2 regions of the Paenibacillus sp. WC2504 genome follow, and region 1 is predicted to be linked to the other one. Evidence: riboswitches for the same ligand, from Rfam matches in the RefSeq annotation. Region 1 holds a riboswitch; the other holds the start of a gene.
What was found. A riboswitch is a leader RNA that binds a small molecule or an ion and turns the genes downstream of it on or off. The one in region 1 is predicted to bind S-adenosylmethionine.
Positions count from the first base shown of each region.

Region 2: linked by a shared signal. The riboswitch ahead of metA (homoserine O-acetyltransferase MetA) and the one ahead of ACUN27_RS10750 (hypothetical protein) in region 1 are both predicted to bind S-adenosylmethionine.

Region 1 is NZ_JBQZFH010000001.1:2,448,674-2,459,923, reverse strand. It holds gene ACUN27_RS10800 (Crp/Fnr family transcriptional regulator) at 77-757, shown strand; gene ACUN27_RS10795 (hemerythrin domain-containing protein) at 786-1,328, opposite strand; gene ACUN27_RS10790 (DoxX family membrane protein) at 1,437-1,961, opposite strand; gene ACUN27_RS10785 (hypothetical protein) at 1,936-2,064, opposite strand; gene ACUN27_RS10780 (carbohydrate ABC transporter permease) at 2,115-2,897, opposite strand; gene ACUN27_RS10775 (carbohydrate ABC transporter permease) at 3,027-3,899, opposite strand; gene ACUN27_RS10770 (ABC transporter ATP-binding protein) at 3,901-4,980, opposite strand; gene ACUN27_RS10765 (ABC transporter substrate-binding protein) at 5,002-6,315, opposite strand; gene ACUN27_RS10760 (glycerol-3-phosphate responsive antiterminator) at 6,508-7,140, opposite strand; gene ACUN27_RS10755 (metallophosphoesterase family protein) at 7,167-8,009, opposite strand; SAM riboswitch class I at 8,183-8,315, shown strand; gene ACUN27_RS10750 (hypothetical protein) at 8,414-8,914, shown strand; gene ACUN27_RS10745 (MFS transporter) at 8,980-10,362, shown strand; gene ACUN27_RS10740 (peptide-methionine (S)-S-oxide reductase MsrA) at 10,392-11,027, shown strand; gene ACUN27_RS10735 (DUF2569 domain-containing protein) at 11,075-11,250, opposite strand, start outside.
Region 2 is NZ_JBQZFH010000001.1:6,878,097-6,889,346, forward strand. It holds gene thrS (threonine--tRNA ligase) at 1-976, opposite strand, end outside; gene ytxC (sporulation protein YtxC) at 1,321-2,262, opposite strand; gene ACUN27_RS31080 (GGDEF domain-containing protein) at 2,457-3,557, shown strand; gene mqnC (cyclic dehypoxanthinyl futalosine synthase) at 3,613-4,749, opposite strand; gene ACUN27_RS31090 (trans-sulfuration enzyme family protein) at 4,885-6,057, opposite strand; gene ACUN27_RS31095 (aminotransferase class I/II-fold pyridoxal phosphate-dependent enzyme) at 6,057-7,223, opposite strand; gene metA (homoserine O-acetyltransferase MetA) at 7,258-8,202, opposite strand; SAM riboswitch class I at 8,306-8,435, opposite strand; gene ACUN27_RS31105 (hypothetical protein) at 8,658-8,885, shown strand; gene corA (magnesium/cobalt transporter CorA) at 9,186-10,121, shown strand; gene tyrS (tyrosine--tRNA ligase) at 10,179-11,250, opposite strand, start outside.

The sequences.
Region 1 (11,250 bases):
GAAACTCCTGATAAACAAAAGTGTTAAAAAGGACTATCATTAAGATAGCCAAGAACCGTGGAGGAGCTGAACCACTATGATGAAATTTTTCTCTGAGACTAATTTGAATGGATTGAAAAACGCTATGCAGATGAAGCTGGCCAAAAAAGGTGAGTATCTGTTCTGGGAAGGTGAACTGGCAGACCGATTGTTCTACGTCTTCCAAGGCGGAGTTCGCATCACCAAAACGTCAGAAGCAGGCAAAAGCCTCATCCTGCATTTGTATCAAACGGGTGACTTATTCGGGCAAATAGACCCCTTTCAGAATTCGGTGCAAAACTTCAGTGCCGAAGTTACCGCTGACTGCAAAGTTGGGGTCATTATGCGCAAAGACCTTGAGGAACTTCTGCAGCAGCACAGTGATCTGGCTATTGAATTCATGAAATGGATGGGGCTCATGCACCGGATGACCGAAGCCAAATTTCGGGATTTAATGATGTATGGGAAGCCCGGGGCGCTTTGTTCTTTATTAATAAGACTTGGTAACTCCTATGGAGTACCTTCAGGCGAGCATACCTTGATCGATTATAAACTTAGCAACGCAGAAATGGCGGATATGATTGGTTCTACACGCGAAGGTGTCAACCGAATGTTAAGCGAAATGAGAAAAGAAGATGCGATTACCTATCGCAATGGTCAAATTGTTATTAAAAATGCAAACTATCTGCGAAATATTTGTCATTGTGAAAACTGTCCGTTAGAAATTTGCAGAATGTAATAGCCCCTATCTCCTCGTCACATTTCTCCTATGAAAAGAAGGATTCCAGATCCATTAGCACCCTATCCGTTAAAGGCAAAACAAACTGTTCTTCCATGGTGAGATGATCATTTAATATCAAGCACGCCTGCAAGAGGTACGAGGCCGTTTCGGTTAACTGCTTTTTATTGAAAATAGGCGTTATATCGACGACGGCCTCCTTGAACGATTGAAGAAATGAAACACCTAATTGATGATCTTTTTCCAGGACCCAAAAGGATGGCATGATCGTAGGCGCTTGCTGACTATGAAAGTAGTTGATCAGGAAAGGGTACAACTCCTGCTCTTCCCACGCGGCGTGCCACTCCAGTTCCTCCTCGAAATGTGCTGCCTTAAGTCTTAAATCCTGAAGAATGTGCATGCCTTCCGCCGTATTATCTATCCAGCTCACTTCTTTGGCACTCGCTTCGAGACTCCGTAATTGTCTTCGCAATTGTTCATGTTCATCGGCCAAACGGTCCGTTGCATAAGCAAGTTTGGCCGGATTCGAAGAAGCGAGTCCGATATGGCGACTCTCCACATTAACCTCCATGCCTGATCCCTCCCAAGTTTTTTATACGAAAGCACCTGATCTTCTCTCCATTTATGAGTGGAAGAACAGGCGCTTTGCTGAATTCGTTCATTTGATTCTACCCTCATGTTATCTAAGCTTAAATGTTAGATGAAATCTGTTAACGATCTTATCGAACCATTTGTGCAAATACGGTAAGATCAAGTGATCTACCCCAAATTTCCCCGCGTTGGCACCAGCTGCCAAGACAATGAAACCAAGCAGCACTAACCAGGGATTCGTGCTAACTGTTCCTGCGAACATATACATGAAGTTCATGATTAATCCGAAGAAGACCGCTGTTGTTGTCAGAGCCCCCAACAGAAGCCCCAAACCGACCAATAATTCGCCCCAAGGAATGACTACATTAAAGATGCCAACGTGTGGAAGCGCGAAGTTTTTTAAGAAAGCTACAAAGTTGCCATAGACCAAATCCGTTGTACCTGTCTCAAGAACCGGCTTAGCAATGGCACCTTTCAAGTAGCCTGTAGCGTCAAATGCCTTTTCGCCGGTTATTTTGTGCCATCCGGCTACGATCCATGCCCACCCCACATACAACCGAACGAGTGTCAATAACATTGCTGCGTACTTATTCTCTCTGAGCCACTTCATCATCCGAACCATCTCCTTTTTCTTTTATGCTTTTATTGTAGCTTTCAGCAAAAGAGATGTATGTGATAAAAATCACACGCTTATCAATTTCAAAAGAAAAAGGCATGATCCCAGTTGATCACACCTCCTTCTCCATCCTATTTAATTTTCAACGGATTATTTTACCCCGGTATACACGAAAGCTCGAATAATATGTCTTTGTGCAAAAAAGAAAGCAATGAGAATTGGCGTTACCAGAATCATATTCCCGGCCATAAGCACGTTCCAATTCGCGACCCCTTCTTCTTCCCGGATCTTGGCAATCCCTAAAGGCAGCGTTCTCGCAACATCATCTGTCGTCATAACAAGCGGCCAGAAATAATCGTTCCAATGCGCAATAAAGCTGAACAAAGCAAAGGTCGCCAGCACCGGCTTCGCCATAGGCACCATTAATTTCACAATAATTTGCCACTCTTTGGCGCTATCAAGCCGCGCTGCTTCAATTAATTCTTCCTGCACTTGTTTAAACGATTGCCGCAAGAGGAAAATGCCGAAGGCGCTGGACGCAAAGGGAAGAATAAGCGCAAGATGCGTATTCAGGAGCTTCCAAGCACTCAACTGTAAATAAACCGGCAAGAAAATTAATTGAGATGGGATCATTAAGGTCACCATCACCATGCCGAACAAAATTCCCGACGCTTTAAACTTATAACGAGCAAAGGCATAAGCCGCTGGAATAATCGTAAGCATCTGCAAAACGAGAATACTGATCGAGATTATGATACTGTTCGAAATATAGTGTAAGAACGGGCCTGATCCCCACGCTTTGGCATAATTGCTCCAAATGAACTGTTTTGGAATCCAATTCGGCGGGAAAATCATCGTTTCCGGCAGCGTTTTAAGGGACGTAGAGAGCATCCATATGAAGGGCATTGCAAAAATGAGGACGAGCCCAATCATGCCAATCACGCTAATTGCACGGGTTACATATTGTAGTATTTTTGATGCAATTTCTTCTTTACTGTTTACATATAACAACGTACGATCCGCATCCATGATCTGTTCAGCTTTCAGTGGAATCACTTCCTTTTATTGATAATGTACGCGTTTGGACATCAGTTTAAAGTAGATGATGGTTAACACGCCGACAATGAACAGCAGGATGACTCCCGCCGCAGAGGCGTAACCAATTTTAAAGAACCGGAAACCGTATTCGTATATGTAATAAACAAGGGTATTCGTTGTGTTAACCGGTCCACCTTGCGTCATGATCGCGATCGTCTCAAAAACCTGAAAGGATCCAATCATATTAATGATCACCAGGAAAAAGATTGTAGGCGAAAGCATCGGAAGTATCAACTTGTAAAAAGTCGTCCAAGGCTTCGACCGATCCAGTGCTGCCGCTTCGTAGATGTCCTTCGGAATGCTTTGCAAACCGGCGATAAATACCAAGGTATTGTAGCCAAGCCCCTTCCAGACGGCGACGATAACTAACGAAATCAGCGATGTCTTTTGCGAGGAGAGCCAGGCGAGCTTAGCAAAGCCGAACAAACCGATAAACCAGTTTAATAAACCATATTGCGGGTCCATCACCCAAGCCCAAATCATGGAAATGGATACCCAAGAAACGATATGCGGACTGAAGATCGCTCCTTGCACAAAACTTTGAAACACACCCGTTTTATTCAGCCAAAGCGCTAAAATTAAGGAAAGTCCAATGATGAACGTAACCGTTAAAACGGTATAGATGGATGTGTTGTTTATTACTTGTATAAATTCTTTTTCCGTTAAGAGATCCGTAAAGTTCTGCATCCCGACATAGTTCTTGTTAGGGCTAATAAAATTCCAATCATACATACTCAGGTACATCATATAAAGAATCGGATAGATAAAAAACAACGAAAACACGGTAATGGCCGGAGCCACCATGGCATACGGACGCAGTTTTCCCCATATGGTCATATTAAACACCGCCGCCAGCAACAAGGATTTTCTCACGTTGTACATGTCTGGAAATGTCGCGAATTCTTTGGCCCTGTAAGTCAAAATAGTAAAGCTGATCATAAGGAATCAATACGTTAATATGATCATTCGTTTCCAAAGCGGTAAGGAAGGTTTTTACGAAAAACGTCCCCATGTGTGAATCGATCTGATAAATATTTTCCGCTCCCAGGCTTTCTCTGGTAATAATTTCACCTTCCATGACAAACCCGTCTGTGCGATCTTTCGGAGACATGAGCACATGTTCAGCCCGGAAGCCGATATACCCGATCTCCGAAGCTGCCTCTACCTTTAACCCTTGTACATGGCCATAATCAAAAACATTCATCGCAGGGGTACCGATAAACTGCGCTGTGAAAACATTTACCGGATCATTATAAAGCTTTAAAGGCGAGTCCGACTGCTGAATAACTCCTTTATTCATAACAACGATCTCATCGCCCATCGACATTGCTTCCACTTGATCATGGGTAACATAAACAAATGTGCTGCCCAGCCTTTTATGAAGCTGAATCAACTCTGTTCTCATCTGGTTGCGCAGCTTAGCGTCCAGATTGGAGAGCGGCTCATCCAAAATAAATACTTTGGGCTTCTTGACCATCGCCCGGGCTAAGGCAACCCTCTGACGCTGTCCCCCGGATAAGTTTTGCGGCTTTTTATCCAGATGAGGCGTTAACGCAACGATTTCACAGATATCGCGAATTAACGTTTCCCGCTCCATTTTGGGTACTTTTCTGTTCTTAAGCCCGAACTCGATATTTTCACGTACGGTCATGGTTGGGTATAACGCATAGTTTTGGAAAACCATGGCGACATCCCTAAGTCCAGGCTGTGTATCGTTTACACATTTGTCACCAATCCATATTTGTCCTTCGGTCTGTTTTTCAAGTCCTGCAATCATGCGCAAGGTTGTTGATTTGCCGCAGCCGGATGGGCCGACAAGCACGGTAAATGACCCATCTTTGATCGTCAGATTCAGACCGCTGATAATCGTATCGTCTTTATACTTTTTGCCGATATTGACTAGTTGGATCTTTGCCATACGTTCATCTCCTTACCCTGATTACTTGCTCAACAATTTATTCGCTTTTTCCGCAGCCTCGTTCATGGCATCTTGCGGTTTGACATCTTTTTCAAGGATGGCTTTCGTCATAGCATCGATGATCGTTTTCGAAACTTCAGCGTAAGCATTTGCGTTCGGACGAAGGACAGCATATTGTAATTGATCGGAAGCTACTTTGTATTGCGGGAACTCTTTATAGTAGTTTTGCAGCTCTTCACTTTGCAAAGCAGATAGACGGTTAGGCAGGTAGCCTACATATTTATGCTGATAGATTGTGTTTTCTTTGGATGTCATGAACTTCACAAACTCCCAAGTTGCTTCTTTTTCAGCGTCATTCTGCTTGGACGTGATGGCCAATTGGCATCCGCCTGTTGGAACTCCATAAGATTTATTAGCAGGCATAAAGTCGGTTGCCATTACGAAGTTATTTCCTTTCGCAACCTCTAAGCTTGCTGAAACGCCTGCCGTAGATCCGATTTTAAAAGCGGAAATTTGGTTGGTCCAGTCTTTCTCCGCGTCAGCACCTGCCGTCTTTCCTACCGTAAATTTGATCAAGCCGTCATCGGACATCTTCTTCCAAAACTCTACAGGTGCAACGCCTTCAGGAGAGTTAAAAGTAGCTTTTTTCCCGTCCTCGCTTAGTACCTTACCACCGCTTTGTGCAACGAGCGCCTCATATTCCCAAACACCAACGGCCATCGTCATCGGAGTCTTCCCTTTTGCTTTCAGCACGCGGGAATATTCCTCTAATTCCTTCCAGTTTTTCGGACCGGCAGGGTCCAAACCGGCATCTTTTAGCATCGTGACATTTTTGTAAAAGATCGGGGTGCTTCTCATAAATGGAATCCCATACAGCTTGCCATCAATATACGCATTCCCCATAAGACCAGGGTTAAAATCCTTAATATTGACTTGCGCCTCATCCCTTGCTGCAAGAGGAGTCAAATCTACAAGCATGCCTGAGCGGGCGAAAATCCCGGTAGAGGCAATCTCGAGGTCAAAAACGGCAGGTGCGTTCCCAGCAGCGAATGCCGCTTGCACTTTCGCATGAAGATCATCATAGTTGCCTTGGTTGGCTTGCTGAACTTCAATTTTGTTCTGTGACTCATTAAACTTCTTCACAAGGTTTTGTTTGGCTTCTTCAATTTTCCCACCGTTAGCTGTCCAATATTTAATGACGATTTTGCCTTGTGGAGAGGAAGCCGTATTGGCAGAACCCGAAACAGCCTTGTCTCCCGCACCACCTGTTCCGCATGCTGAAAGCATGATGATTGAACTTACCGCAAGAATCGATACTAATTTTTTCTTAAACATTTGTAGTTCCTCCCAATTTTTTAGTATGAACCTAAAAAGAAAGAAGCCTAAATCAACCGCCGACTTCAAGTCGGCCGCTAATCAGGCTTCTCCACTACTCCAACCTACATCTATTTACTTGTCTGGCTTCATCATAATCGCCCAGTATTAAATGAGTGTTAAGTGGTTATTAATATTATGAAAATTATTCCATCAACCAATATTCCGAATGATGTTTTCTTCGGTCGCATAGATCTCTCGCCATAAATCTGTTTTGGAAGCAGATACTGCCGTTGCTCCGTGTTTAAATCCATCCATGACCTGGCTTCGTTCGTACACCAAACCGCCTGTAATAATGGGAAGGGTCGTGAACTTCTTGATTTCTCCGATCATCTGCGGAATTCGTGCCGGCATGACCTCAATGATGTCTGGCTCCACTTGAGCAAGACTTTTGAATATGTTCTCCACGCCTTCCGTATCGACTAGGAAAAAGCGTTGAATGGCAAGCAAGCCCATTTTTTTCGCTGTTTTTACAACATTCGTTTTCGTCGTAATAATGCCCGTTGGTTTAATCACTTTGGCCAAATAGTCCATACCATAAGCGTCGGTACTTAAGCCTCCTATTTTCTCCAAGTGCAGAAAGACAGGCAGCTGGTGCTTATTGAACAAATCTACATAGCCTTTAATGACGCCGATATGACCGGTTAAGAGGAATACACCGCTTAATTGGTGTTTAAGAGATAAGGCAATTTCGATTTGTTTTGGCTCCTTGATGGAAGCCACCATGCGGTGCGTGCTTAATCTTTCAAAAAACATTCCGCCTTCGTCATGCTTAAGCTTTTTCATCCATCAAGACCTCCCTTGATCAGGAACTATCGTTGTTCCGCTTCTATTCGCAAAGAGACGATGCACTCCCGTTCTGAATCTGTCCCGCGTGCGCTAGCATTATGTCTAAAATGTTTCATATTGTTGTATAACATCTCAACATTCCCTGTCAGGGCTGCATCCGTAAAATCAATAGCTGAAATACGAATTTCATCTTGTTCAACGTCCACAATCCGTAATCCATGCTGATCGAGACAAGCAGATAGTTGAACAAACGTCCAATTATTTTGCTTAACAATAGAATCAATGTGCGTATGCCCGTTAAAATAGATCCCTACGCCTTCTTTCTTGCTTAAGATCTTCCACATATCGATGCTTGGGTGAATGGAGCCTTTATCTTTATCGGAATTGGTTGTCGTGTTATGTATCGGATGATGAGCAAAAACTAAGACGGGTTTCGTCCCCGATGCCGTTATGACATCTTCAAACCATGTCAATTGCTCTTCGTCAACCGAGCCTCCCCAATCCTCAAAATCCATTTCTTTTGCTGTATCTAGGAAGACAAGCACGGCTTTCTCATTTTCTACAGCGTGATAGCGATGTTGTCCCGTTATTTCGAGTACTTCCCTTCTCGTTTGAGCATACAGATCATGGTTGCCCAAAGCGTGGTAGAACGTTCTATCACTTTCTCGCAGCAACGCATACACATCACGAAGCTCCGAGGAATGCCCGTAATTTGTCAAATCCCCCAGAGAAATATGAGCATCACCTTCCAATTCTAAAAATCGTCCCAGCAGAGTTTCATAGAATTCATTCCGTGCTTCTAACCAACCTGGAATTGTTTCATTAATTTCGTGATAATGCAAATCTCCCATTACAACTAGCTTCATAAGATCACTCCTTCTCTCACTAAAATTTGATGACACTCATAATCATGATAATTTGCTTGTATTAATTTGGTTTACCTTTTCATTTATAAATTTTGTAAATATGTAACCATAATTTTACCCTTGACAACAGAGTGCTTTGTAGTAATATTGAACGTAATCGAATAGGTTGATTTTTCTTATCAAGAGTAGGTGGAGGGACTAGCCCGATGATACCCGGCAACCGACAAACCTTTGATCACAAAGGAATGCACGGTGCTAATTCTTGCGGAGACGCTGTATTAGGTAAGCGAATCTGGGAGATAAGAGCGAGGCGATGACTTTGAATTCCTATGACCTTTCTCTGTTTCCAGAGAAGGTCATTTTTGCTTTTTCGAGCCATTACACTTGTTTAAGGATGTGACAAGATGTCAATCACAATGAATGAAAGAATTACGACTATGGAAACCGCCCAATTTTACCAGGATCGCCCTCCCCTTCAAATCGCTTTGCTGCATTCAACAGTCAAGATTACCCGAATAGAATGTTTTCGGTATGACCACGAGCTCATCGATGAGCTGCAACTTGCAAACGGAGTCGAACATATCTATGGACTTCTTGCTATCTCCACTAATGCGGGGGCTGTTGGCTTCAAGGAATTTGCAATCCCTTCTAGAAGCCTGAAGTGCGATTTGACTACGTGGGTTGCTCTTTTTCAGCGGATAAAAGGGCTGACTTTGACCGAAAGTATGAACTATACGCTGCTAAAACAAGAGGCGTGGGGACCCGTGAGAAAAGAATTGATGGAGTCCGCCTTACAGGATCTAATTGAACAAACGGAATCAGTCTCACAACCGCACAAGGGTCAAAAATATATCTTGGATCGGGCCTACTTATACAATCATGCTCAAGCGTATATCTCCTTTTAAACATAAATTGGCAATTAAAAAATACTTATGTTAGATTGCAGAACCATTGAAAGGAGTTCATCTTCTTGTCAGATACCGCCAAATCAAACAAAACCGGCCATCTATGGCTCATTACAGCTGTAGCTTTGGGGACGTTGCTCAACCCTTTGAACACGACCATGATTTCCGTCGCTTTTTCCAGGCTGCAGGAAGAGTTTCATGTCACGTATGCCTCGATTTCATGGCTTATTGCAACCTACTATGTCGCTAGTGCGGTCGCACAGCCTGTCATGGGGAAGGTCGGCGATTTATTCGGCCGTAAAAAAATCTTCATGCTCGGACTCGCCCTCATCACCGTTTCCTCCATGCTGGCGCCGCTTTCAACGAGCTTTGGCTGGCTGATGACGTTTCGTGTCATTCAAGCGATCGGCAGCTCCGCCCTATTCCCAAATGGCATGGGCATCATCCGCTCGGTCATTACGACGAATCAAGCGAGAGCGCTAAGTGTCATGTCGGTGTTCTCCTCCACCTCAGCGGCACTAGGTCCATCGCTCGGAGGATTTTTGATCCAATATAGCGACTGGCCGTCTATTTTTCTCATTAATTTTCCGTTTATCGTCGTGTCATTCGTACTCGCTCTCCGAATGATGCCTAAGGATACACCCCGGAAGCAGGCAGGTGCAGGTTCTTTGGACATAACTGGCATCGTCTTTTTTACCGCGCTGATCTTTAGCTGGCTGTTCTTTTTCCTATCGTTCAAATCCGGTGTCAACTGGCTGCTGCTCCTGCTTAGTCTAGTGCTCAGCGCAGGCTTTTACTGGTATGAATCCAAGCGAAAGCAGCCGTTTATCGATGTCCTGTTTCTTAAGCGGAATGTCGATGTTTGCTTCGTTTATTTGCAATTCATTTTAGTCAACATTGTGTTTTACTCAATTATGTTTGGTATCCCTTCGTATTTGCAGCAGGTGCGGCATTACAATGGGCAAGAAGTGGGATTAATCATGCTTTCCATTTCAGGCTTCGGCATCCTCGTTACCCCCCTTGTGGGCAGGTGGATTGACCGTTCCGGTTCGCGAACTCCACTGCTCGTCGGTACGTTATTCGTTGTGGCTGGAACCTCCCTGTTGTTAACGATTCACGATAGCTCCACTGCGGTTTGGATTTTTATCTGCTTATCTGTACTTGGCATCAGCAACGGGTTTCAGAATCTCGGGCTGCAAACCGCCCTGTATTCTTATGTTACAACAGCAGAGACCGGCATTGCCTCGGGCATGTTCATGACTTCGCGTTTTATGGGAACCATATTATCTTCGAGCTTGCTCGGAACAGTTTTTAGCACTCAAATCACAACCGCGCACTTTCACAGTTTGATTATCGGGTGCGTGATCATCAGCGTACTGATGCTTCTATTGTCCCTTCGCATGTTTCTTAGAGCGAGAAGCGGTACGGAACAAGTCCAGTCGCAGTAGCTTTGTCACAACATATGGAGGTGAGCGCGATGAATAACAGCAACAACCAAACGGTAACCCTGGGGATGGGGTGCTTCTGGAGTCCGGATGCTTTGTTCGGGCAGCTGGCCGGTATCACGAGAACACGTGTGGGTTTTGCTGGAGGAACGGTAGAGAACCCTACTTACCGGCAGCTTGGAGACCACTCCGAGACCGTCGAAATGGACTTTGATTCCAGCATCGTGAGTTTGGAAGCCATCCTGCATGTGTTCTGGAGCAACCATAATCCAGTAAATATAAATGATTACAAAGGCCGGCAGTACAGATCCATAGTGTTGTATCGCGACCCTAATCAGATGAGCGTAGTCAACAAAGTCATGGCGAACAGCGAGGAACAAGGAAAGGGCATGCCGGACACCGAGGTTGCTCCTTTTAAAGGCTTTTACCCAGCTGAGGACAGACATCAGAAATATTATTTGAAACGGTATCCCGATGCCATCGACAAGTTGAGAACTCTTTTTCCAACCGAGGAAGAACTGACCAACGCAACATTGGCAGCAAGATTAAACGGACTGGCGAAAGGGTACACGAATTTGGATAAAATCATCAACGAAATCCGGACATGGCTGATTAGCGGTGAGGAGCAAGAAGAGATCATTCGACTCATTAGAGGGATAAAATGGTAAGAGGACTGAAGGCAGCCGATCTGGTTAGATAGGCTGCCTTTTTCTTTTTAATTCGTATATGTATTTTTCACTCTTTTTGAGTTGATAAAATAGGGGATCCAGATTAAACAAGTAACGAATGATTTAACAATATTTCTGCCTTGTTCCCCCATTAGTTCGTAAGTCGCCATTTCTTCAATGGTGTTTGAAATAAAATAATAGCCAACATTCGCAGCAAAATTGA
Region 2 (11,250 bases), 4.4 Mb from region 1:
TGACCATTTTTGGGAACATATCTTCGCTATAGTGATCCCAGTGACCGGAAGTTTTGTATAGATCCACGTTGGCAAGAACCGGAGTGTATACGTGTTGATAGCCTAAACGCTCTTCCAAGTCTACAATGTAGCGTTCCATTGTACGTCGCAATTTAGCACCATTTGGCAGCCAAAGCGGTAACCCTTGACCAACCTCACGGGAGAATGCGAACATTTTCAGCTCTTTACCCAGCTTGCGGTGGTCACGTTTTTTCGCTTCTTCAAGCAAATGCAAGTGCTCATCCAGCTGCGCTTTTTTAGGGAACGCAGTTCCGTAAATACGCTGCAGCATTTTGTTTTTCGCGTCTCCGCGCCAGTAGGCACCAGCTACGCTTAACAGTTTGAAAGCTTTGATCTTGCCAGTTGATGGCAGATGCGGTCCGCGGCATAGGTCAAAGAATTCACCTTGATCATAAATCGTGAGCACGGAATCTTCCGGCAAATCACGGATTAATTCAAGTTTGTACGGATCTTCCATCTCGGTGAAAATGCGAATTGCTTCCTCACGGGAAACCACACGGCGAGTAATCGCCAGGTTTTCGTTAGAAATACGTTCCATTTCCTTCTCGATTTTCACCAAATCCTCTGGATTCAGCGGTGTTTCCAAATCGATGTCGTAGTAGAATCCGTCTTCAATGACAGGTCCGATTCCTAATTTTACAGCCTTCTCGCCATAAATGCGTTTAATAGCTTGAGCCATTAAATGAGCTGTACTGTGACGATACATTTCCAATCCCGCTTCGTTGTCGAGCGTTAAAATCTCAACGTCAGCATCATTTTCCAAAGCGAACGACAAATCAACCGATTTTCCGTTCACTTTACCGCCTACCGCATTTTTCTTCAATCCGGAAGAAATGGATTCCGCCACTTGCTCAATGGTCGTTCCAACTGCGTACTCTCTCACTGCGCCATCTGGTAATTTCACTTGTACAACCATCTTCGTTCCTCCTGTATATATATGATTGAACGCAAAAAAGCACACTGCATCCCATAAGGGACGAGTGCGCTCAGCTCGTGGTTCCACCCTAGTTCGATTCGCTGCATGTCTTATCGAGCATGGCGAATCCTCATCAGCATTCGGTAACGGGAATGATTCCGGTGTTATATACTAACAGCCTGCAAATCAGGCAGAATTCCACAACACGGCTACAAAGGGGTAAACAATCTGTTTCACTGAAGGAGATTGCAGCCTGGTCTCCTCTCTCTGTACAGCTCTTGCAGAAAGTTCTTGTCTTTGATTAACGCCTTCGCTCACTATTATAATTGGCTCTTCGTCCAAGGTCAAGGGGATAGTAGGTCTTGTTTTTTGGCTTCCCCCAAATAAATGTCACATGTTCGGCAATAGGAGCACACCGTCGTTCGATCTTCAAAGATTTGCCTAATCGTTTTGATAATCGTCATGTCAGCGTCTCTCGTGTGAATATAGATGTTTGCAGGAGATACCGTTATCAACGTGCTCACGATCATATCTTCAAAATTAATGTCCTTCTCCAACATTTCCATCTTGAAAGAAGCATCAAATTCATTGGCATCAATGAGTTCCATACGATCATTCAAAATAACAAACTCATGCCCGCCTTTGTGAATGAGATGAACAACCGGAATTTTGGCTTCTTGAATATACACAAAATATTGCAAAAGAGAAATAAATTCCTGGTACTGGCGATCCATCATGAATTCGTCTATCGCATATTCCGCGATTTCCCGCAGCTCGTCCGTGTAATCTTGCAAACGGAAATGCAGGAAGCCGTCCAAACTGAGCCTTGAAGTTTCTTCTAATGCCAACATTAGCTGGTCGACTAAGACTTGTCTGCGCCGCTGAATGCCGAAACTGTTGGTAAGAACAGGGAAGTCCTCTGTCCCTGTATCTGTATAAACCGTTGGTTTACAGTACCCTTCGATAGCTTCCAAATCTTCCTTGGCCTCATATTTAAACTCTTTGATAAGCAATTGACGCAAGATACTTGATTCCTTGTCCGCAATGATGTGATCTGCCAATACACCAGCCAGATTCGGCAACATTTGGCGTCGCATCGCTGAAATTTCCTCGTCCGTCAGCTTCGATTCCAGGCGGATATATGCATGTGTTTCTGACCATTCGTATGCAATAGTCCATCCACTTTCAACCATATGTAAAAGTTGCAGCTCACGTTCGATTTGAGCGCTTAGCGAACGCACATAGGACTCATCAACCTTCATGATCACGATAGTAAACAGCTCCATACCCTCACTCCTTCCATCAATACATCCTCCTCTTAAGAGTATATGGTCGATAGGTAGGAGATATACAACGAACAAATTGCCATTTCCTTTCAGTATTCTTTATCAAATCTTTAAGTAAAGTTATTCCAATCCCACAAATTTTCATGCTATGATAGTCATCGTAGTGCTTTAGTCTCATATTGGAGTGAGTATCCATGCAAATAGACGCATATCAACTGCACAGACACGCTTGGAACCGCAAGCTGCTGAACACCTACTGGTTCCTGGTCATGATTCAACTACCTTTCGAACTTCTCTACTCTTTCACTGCAAAAAGGGATGCATCCCTTACGTCAGGGCATCTCATTGTCTCCGTCCTTACCATGATCCTCATCTTGCTTATGCTGGAAACGACCAATAAATTTTATAAAAATCACTTGGATTACCAGATTATAAGCGGCGGTGCGATTTTATCCTTCACGATTATTTTCTTCAATTATGAAATAAATCTAGTTATCCTTTATCTTTTGCTTCCAATTTTCGTTTCTATTTTTTACCTGCAATTTTCTAAGATTATATACTCCATAGGTTTATCTCTAGTCTCCTTCTCTATTCTTTTTCTTGTCAAATTGCGCTTACTCGCAGATTACACCTTCATAGATCTGCTGACGATATTGCCGGTGCTGACCATTATTTCGATCATTACATTCGGCATTATCAAGCGCGGTGTTGAAATCCTGAACAATTTGCAAATAACAACGGAGTTGAAACAGGAACTATTGATCAAAAATATTATTATGGACAAGCTCTCCAAAACAGATGCGCTAACCGATTTGTACAATCATATTACCTTCCATGAATACTTGGATGAGCTTATTGTGCAAAACGCTTTAGGTCACTTCTGCATTCATATCGCTGTGCTCGACATCGACAATTTCAAGAAAGTCAATGATACTTACGGCCACAGAGCCGGTGACGCCGTTTTGAAGAACGTCAGCAGCACCTTGAAAAGTCATGTGGGTCTCAATGATTTTGTAGCACGATATGGCGGTGAGGAGTTCGCTATCATTTTCACAGAGAAGAACACTGATGTGGTGTTTGACCTGCTCGAACGAATTCGTTGGCAAATTTCCCAAATGAAACAGGAAGAGCTAAACGGCCAATCTGTCACCATCTCTATCGGGCTCAGCGAGTACCAACCTGGAACTTCCAAAGAGCTGCTTTTCGCCGGCGCCGATCAATCCTTATACACAGCCAAGAAAACGGGTAAAAATAAAACGATCATTCACACCGCTCCCTTGAAGGAAGTGCGATAATTAACGCAGAAAAGCCTCCAACCACTACACTAGTGGAAGGAGGCCTCTTTATTTATTAATTCTGCATAACAAAATCTTTATCAATTTTCACGTTTTCGTCATCAAAAACACGCAAAATTTGATATTTCGTGTTCCGCTGCGCAGGGATTTTACCCGCTTGGCGAATGATGTCCAGCGTCGAAGTAACGTTGACTTTGTGTGTCGTGCCCGCCGCGGATACCACATTTTCTTCAATCATCGTAGAGCCGAAGTCATTGCAGCCATAGCTCAGGGTCTGTTTACCCACTTCAGGTCCCATTGTAACCCAAGAAGATTGGAAGTTCGGCACATTGTCGAGCATAATCCGGCTAATTGCCAATGTTTTCAAATATTCTTCAGGTGTTACTTTCTCCGCCTTCATATTCGTATTATCCGGTTGGAACGTCCACGGAATAAACGCAAGGAAACCAGGTGTATTAAGCTTCTGCATCAATACGTCGTCCTGTGCATCACGGATACGCAGCATGTGAAGCGCGCGCTCCTCCATCGACTCACCAAAACCGATTACCATGGTACCCGTTGTGTGCATACCAATTTTGTGAGCGGTTTGCATGACGTCCATCCAGTCGCGCCAAGAGCCTTTGAGCTTGCTGATTTTGCGTCTAGTACGGTCATCCAAAATTTCGGCGCCGCCGCCAGGCAAGGAATCCAGTCCAGCTTCGTGCAATTGGCGAACTACCTCTTCTAAGGATAATCCGTCTGAAACGTCTTTCATTTTCATAATTTCAGCTGGTGAGAAAGAGTGCATCGTAATGTCAAAACGCTTCTTGATCTCACGAAGAATGTTCGTGTAATAGCTGAATGGCAAGTTCGGGTTGGTACCGCCTTGCATCAGGATCTCCGTACCGTTGACATCCAGTGTCTCTTGAATCTTCTGGAAAATCGTCTCGTCCGGCAATACATATCCTTCAGCTGAACCAGGCGCACGATAAAACGCACAGAATCTGCAGTATACATCACAAATATTGGTATAGTTGATGTTCCGGCCAATAACGAACGTGGTAATCGGGTCCGGATGCCATTTCTTCATAATTTGATTCGCAGTATCGCCAATTTTCTCTATTTGATCGGATTCGAACAGTGTAATGCATTCTTCTACATCAATTCGGCCGCCTGATTGTGCTTTATTTAAAATACGATCGATCGGTTTCACAGCTCTTCACTCCTTTAATTTCTGATGGCTCGTATCCATTTATCGTACCATACTCATGCCAAAAAAGCAGCAAATTGCTGCTTTCATACGTAGGAACCTTTTTCAAATATGACTATTCTGGGAATTCCGGAACGTTTAACCGCGAAGCGCTTGCTCCAGATCTTCAATGATGTCTTCAATGTCTTCAAGACCAACCGAATACCGGACAAGACCGTCCGTAATGCCTCGCTGCAGGCGAACTTCCTTCGGCATCGCTGCATGAGACATCATAGCCGGATAGGACAAAATGCTTTCTACAGCGCCTAGAGAAACGGCTACCAGCGGAATGCGCACTTTGCTCAGCATCTTTTTCGCTTTTTCGCCGGAACCTACATCAAAGGAAACTACGGCTCCATAGCCAAGAGACTGCTTTTCATGAATCTCTCTACGTGGGTGGTTCGGAAGACCCGGGTAATACACGACCTCAACGTCAGGCTGTTCAGATAGCCATTGTGCCAATCTTTGCGCGCTTTTCTCCGACACTTCCATACGGGCTTTCAAAGTTTTCATTCCGCGGATGAGCAGCCATGAATCTTGAATGCCAAGAACATTGCCTAATCCATTCTGAATCTGCTTCATTCTGCGGCCCAAGCTGTCATTCGCAACTACGGCAAGTCCAGCCAGGACGTCACTGTGTCCACCCAGGAATTTGGTTGCACTGTGAAGTACAATATCAATCCCTAACTCAATTGGACGTTGATGATATGGCGTCATGAATGTATTATCCAGCATCGTCAACAAATCGTGCTCTTTGGCAAAAGCAGCTACTTCTGCGATGTCGGTGATTTTGAGGGTCGGATTGGAAGGTGTTTCCAGAAACACTGCTTTTGTGTTAGAACGCAGCGCTGCACGAACTTGGGCCATATCCGTCATATCAACAAAGGTTGATTCAACCCCCATCCGATTCATAATCGTTGTAAGCAAGCGGTATGTACCGCCATACACGTCTTCCGTCACGATCACATGATCTCCTTGTGAAAGAAGCATGAATGCCGAGGAAATCGCGGCCATGCCGGAAGCAAAAGCAAAGCCGCGCGTTCCGCCTTCGAGAAGGGCAATGTAGTCTTCCAAGGCTTGACGGGTTGGGTTGCCGGAACGCGTATAATCATACTCCGGAGAAACCTCCAAATCGGCTTGATGGAAGGTTGACGCTTGATATAAAGGCACGCTGGAAGCACCTGTTACTTCATCAATTTCAGCGCCAAAGTGTATGAGTTTGGTAGCGAATTTGCCGTGCGGCTTGCGTTTATCGTTCGGTGAATGGCTCATTACAGGGATTCTCCTTCTAATTCCGCTTGTGCTTGGCTAAGCGCATTCGCTAAATCTGCGATAAGGTCATCCTGATGCTCAATGCCGACAGAGAAGCGCAGAAGGCGGTCATCCACGCCGATTTGTTGGCGAATTTCAAGCGGGATATCCGCATGCGTTTGTACAGCTGGATATGTCATCAGCGATTCAACGCCACCTAAGCTCTCAGCGAAAGCGATAAGTTGGATGTGACGCAGAATTGGCTCAACCAGTCTGGCGTCTTTCACTTTAAAGGAGAAAATCCCTGTGTTTCCGATCGATTGTTTGTTTTGAATAGCATGACCTGGATGAGACTCCAGTGCCGGGTAGTAAACATCACTGATCAGCGGGTGCTCCAGCAAGAAGTTCGCGATGGCTGTTGCATTCTGTTCATGACGCTCCATACGAAGCGCCAATGTCTTCATACCTCTCATCAAAAGCCAGCTGTCTTGCGGCCCAAGCACGGCTCCAATCGAATTGTGAAGGAAGGCCATCTGCTCCGAAAGCTCCTTGCCCTTGGTCACAATCAAACCGGCAAGCACATCGTTATGTCCACCCAAATATTTGGTCGCGCTGTGAACGACAATGTCTGCCCCCAGCTCTAATGGGCGCTGTAAATAAGGAGTTAAAAGCGTGTTATCGACAATGGACACAATACCCTTCTTACGGGCCCATGTACATACAAGCTCGATATCTGTAATCATCATGAGTGGATTCGTCGGCGTCTCAATGATCAGCCCTTTGGTATTCGAACGGTAGGCAGATTCCAAGCCGTCCAAATCGTTCGTATCTACGTACGTAGCCGTCACACCGAAGCGAGACATGATTTTCTCGAGCAGACGGTACGTACCGCCATATAAATCCAAGGAAACGATCAAATGATCGCCTTGGCTAAAGTAGGCAAAAACCGTTTGCAGGGCTGCCATGCCGGATGAACATGCGAAACCCGCATCTCCGGATTCCAATTGAGCGATCGCATCCTCAAGCACTTTACGAGTTGGGCTTTTGGTACGCGCGTAGTCAAAACCGGTGCTTTGACCGAGCTTCGGGTGACGGAAAGCAGTAGCTTGATAAACAGGGAAGCTGACAGCTCCGGTTACAGGTTCTTCGATGGAGCCAATTTGGGCGAGACGACTTTCGATTTTCAACAAAGGGAGTTCCTCCTCATGATTTGGGTTCGAATTACAGTGACGCACTTGCCAGGCTTTCATTGATATTAGCGGTAAGCTCAAAAGGCGTTTCTTGGTACACATAATAGTTCAACCAATTGGAGAACAGCAGGTTCGCATGGGCTCTCCAAGTGTTATAAGGCTGCCGGCTAGGATCATTGTTGGGATAATAATTTTTGGGGATATCAATAGGAAGTCCTTTGCTCACATCCCGATCGTACTCCCACTTCAATGAATTCGCATCATACTCGGAATGGCCCGTTACGAAGATATGTTTGCCATCACGTGTTGCCGCGATATAAACACCGGACTCCTCTGATTCGGATAAAATCTCCAGGTCCGGACATCGCTCAATGTCTTCACGGCGAACATCCGTGTGGCGCGATTGCGGCACGTGGAAAATTTCATCAAATCCGCGAAGCAGCTTCGTATTCGGCACCTCTACCGTGTGCGGGAATACACCGAATATTTTGTTGTCCAGCGCAAATTTACGAACCCCGAAGTGATGATACAAGCCCGCTTGGGCTGCCCAGCAAATATGCAAGGTTGAAGTGACGTTTTCTTTGCTCCAATTCAGGATTTGCGTCAACTCCTCCCAGTAATTCACATCTTCAAACTCCATCTGTTCGACTGGGGCACCAGTAATAATCATGCCATCCAGCTTTTCTTCTTTAATATCGTCAAAAGTTTTATAGAACATCTCCAGGTGTTCAACGGAGGTGTTCTTGGATGTATGAGTTTTCGGATGCAGAAGAACGAATTCCACCTGCAGCGGCGTATTCCCGATCAAGCGCAGCAACTGCGTCTCGGTCGTTTCTTTGGTAGGCATCAAATTTAACAAAGCAATGCGAAGTGGACGTATATCCTGGTGATACGCGACAGATTCGTCCATGGTGAAGATGTTCTCTTGGTTTAAAATTTCTTTGGCAGGCAGGTTGTCAGGAATCTTGATCGGCATCCTGTTCACTCCTCTTCATGGGTTATTTTGGGTGTATGGAAATGCAAAAATGGCCTTCTCTGGAATCAGAGAAAGGCCATGGAATGTCACTGTCAATGTCCTTCTCTTATCTCCCAGATTCGCTTGTTACAAGCGGTTCCGCAAGAATTAGCACCGTGCATCCCTTTGCTTGCAAAGGTTTGTCGGTTGCCGGGTGTCATAGGGCTAGTCCCTCCACCTACTCTTGATAAGAAAATGAAACGTATGCGATTAAAATCATCATACTATAAAATAATGTAAAGTCAAGACATTAACCGATCCTGACAACCTGTAAAACAGAAGAAATTGCATCAGGCTGTCCATCTATGATATTATTGATACGAAATGTATCGTAATTTGGTGTTTAAATAGCTCAAAACAGGGTTAAATAAATATCAAACTGATTACATTATCTAACCATCAAAAGGGGGTCCATTATGTCCGCACCATCTTCGGATAACTTCTCTGCTTTCGCTTCATTAAATCGATATTTCGCTCTAATTGAAACATCGAAGCCAACTAGGCAACAAGCTGAGGATGCCGCTGCCTTATTATGTCGAGTCTACGGAGCAGAGAGTGAAGAAGATCTGCTGCTCCGAGGTAATCCTGAACTGATAGACATTTATCAAGAAATGAAAGGAAAGATCTTGAAAGCCGCCATGTAATTCATGGCGGTTTTTTTTGACACCGAACAAGCCCTGAATCCATAGAGTATCTAAAGCACATTCTTACTTGTTGCGCCAAACTTTTTGGCTTGAAACAGGGTATATGAAGGGTTATACTAGACAAGTATTATTCGACATGGACGCAAAAGGGGGGCATACGTTTGGACGGGGAACCGAGGAGTAGCACCTGCAAGTTTTGTAAATTTTATAGTGTAGGAATGCAGTCGGTTATTCCATCATTCGTAGTCTCGCGCACATGATGAACGTAACCGGCTGATTCCATGCAAAGGGGTGGATCAGATGAAAACACGGTGGGTTCAGAATGGCATTTTCACATTGGTCGAAGACGTGTCTGTCGCACTAACACCTCCAGAACAAGGCTTTTATTGGATCGATGCAGGGATCGAGGATTTAGAACTTCTTCAACCTTTATTCCATCTACATGATTTGGCCGTGGAGGACTGTTTGAGCGAAGAGGAGCAGCGTCCTAAGATTGAATTTTATGATTCGCATTATTTTATCGTGATAAATAGCATTCGTTTTGATGATGAGGAGATTTTCCTTCGCGGACTTAATCTATTTCTTAGCAAACATGTCATTATTACCGTTACTAGACAAAAAATCAATGAACTTCGCGCTTTAAAGCCGTTTCTCTGGGAAGAGGAGGTCAACAGCGCCGATCGTTTCCTATACCATCTAGTCGATCTTGTCGTCGATAACTACGTTGCGGTTGGTGACCGTATCGAGGCCAAGATTGAAAAGCTGGAAGAAGATATTCTGGTAGCGACCAAAAAAACGCACTTGAATGAGATCATCGGACTTCGTTCGGAAATTCTCTGGCTCAAAAAAGTGCTTGTTCCACAACGTGATGTGATCGGTACACTCGGCAAGAAGGATCTCAGGCTGATCGACCACCAGCTCCAGAAATATTTTGGCGACATTTATGAGAATGCCGTCAAAATAGTGGATACATTCGATACGCTCCGCGATTTGATGGGGAACTTACGAGAAGCTTACCAGTCCAGCCTGGCGAATCGCGCGAATGATATCATGCGGGTATTTACCGCGCTGACAACCATTTTCATGCCGCTGACGTTCATTACAGGGGTGTTTGGAATGAACTTTGATAACATTCTAGGGCTCCATGTCGCTCACGGCGATGAGTTCGTCTTAGCGTTTATGGGTGTGTTAGGTATTGCTATGTATATTTTATTCCGTAAAAAAGAATGGCTATAAATAAAAGGAAGGGCTTCTTGAAGCAGCGGATTGCTGTACAAGAGGCCCTTTTTTAGGTTATGGCGAAACCCGCTTAATTTTCACAAACTTTCGTTTTCCTACCTGAACAATATCGCCGTCCTGCGGCTGGAGTGTTTCATGGATATTCGTCATTTTCGTTTCATTAATTTTCACTGCGCCTTGCTCAATGCTGCGTCTTGCCTCTGCGTTGGAAGCTTGCAGCCCCATAGAAACAAGCAGCTTAATGATGGCGATCTGGCCAGCTTCGAGAAGTTCCTCGCTGATCTGCATTTCTTCGATATCGTCCGGCAGCGCCCGCTTCTGAAAGACCGTAATAAAATGCTGCTCAGCCTCTTGAGCTTGTTCCGCACCATGATACATACGCACATATTCCTTCGCCAACTTCATCTTGGCATCCCTTGGATGGACGGAACCCGCCTCCAGTCCCTCTTTCAACTCCTGAAGCGCCTCGCTTGAGATCGCAGTCGTTAACTCATAATATTTCAGCATAAGCGAATCCGGAATCGACATCGTTTTGCCGAAAATTTCATTCGCGTTCTCATCGATACCGATGTAATTTTTCAAGCTTTTGCTCATTTTCTGCGTGCCATCCAGCCCTTCGAGCAGCGGCATCAGAATAGCCACTTGGCCGTCTTTCACCTCATAGGCGCCTTGCAGCGTGCGTCCCATCAAAATATTAAATGTCTGATCCGTACCGCCAAGCTCAATGTCGGTCTCAAGTGAAACGGAATCGTAGCCTTGCATTAACGGGTAGAAAAATTCATGCACATGAATCGGTTGATTAGCCGCGTATCTTTTGGCGAAATCGTCCCGCTCCAGCATCCTCGCCACCGTTACTTTACCCGCAAGCTTCAGCACATCATCAAATTTCAGTTCACCCAACCAACTAGAATTGTAGTAAAAGGTTGTTTTGGTGAAATCCAAAATTTTGGACAGCTGCGTCTGGTACGTTTGAGCATTATGCTGAACATCCTCTTCTGTCAGCTGCTTGCGCGTTTCCGACTTCCCCGTTGGATCGCCAATTCGACCCGTGAAATCTCCAATGATCAGCTGAACTTCATGGCCTAACTCTTGAAATTGCCGAAGCTTTTGCAAGACAACCGTGTGC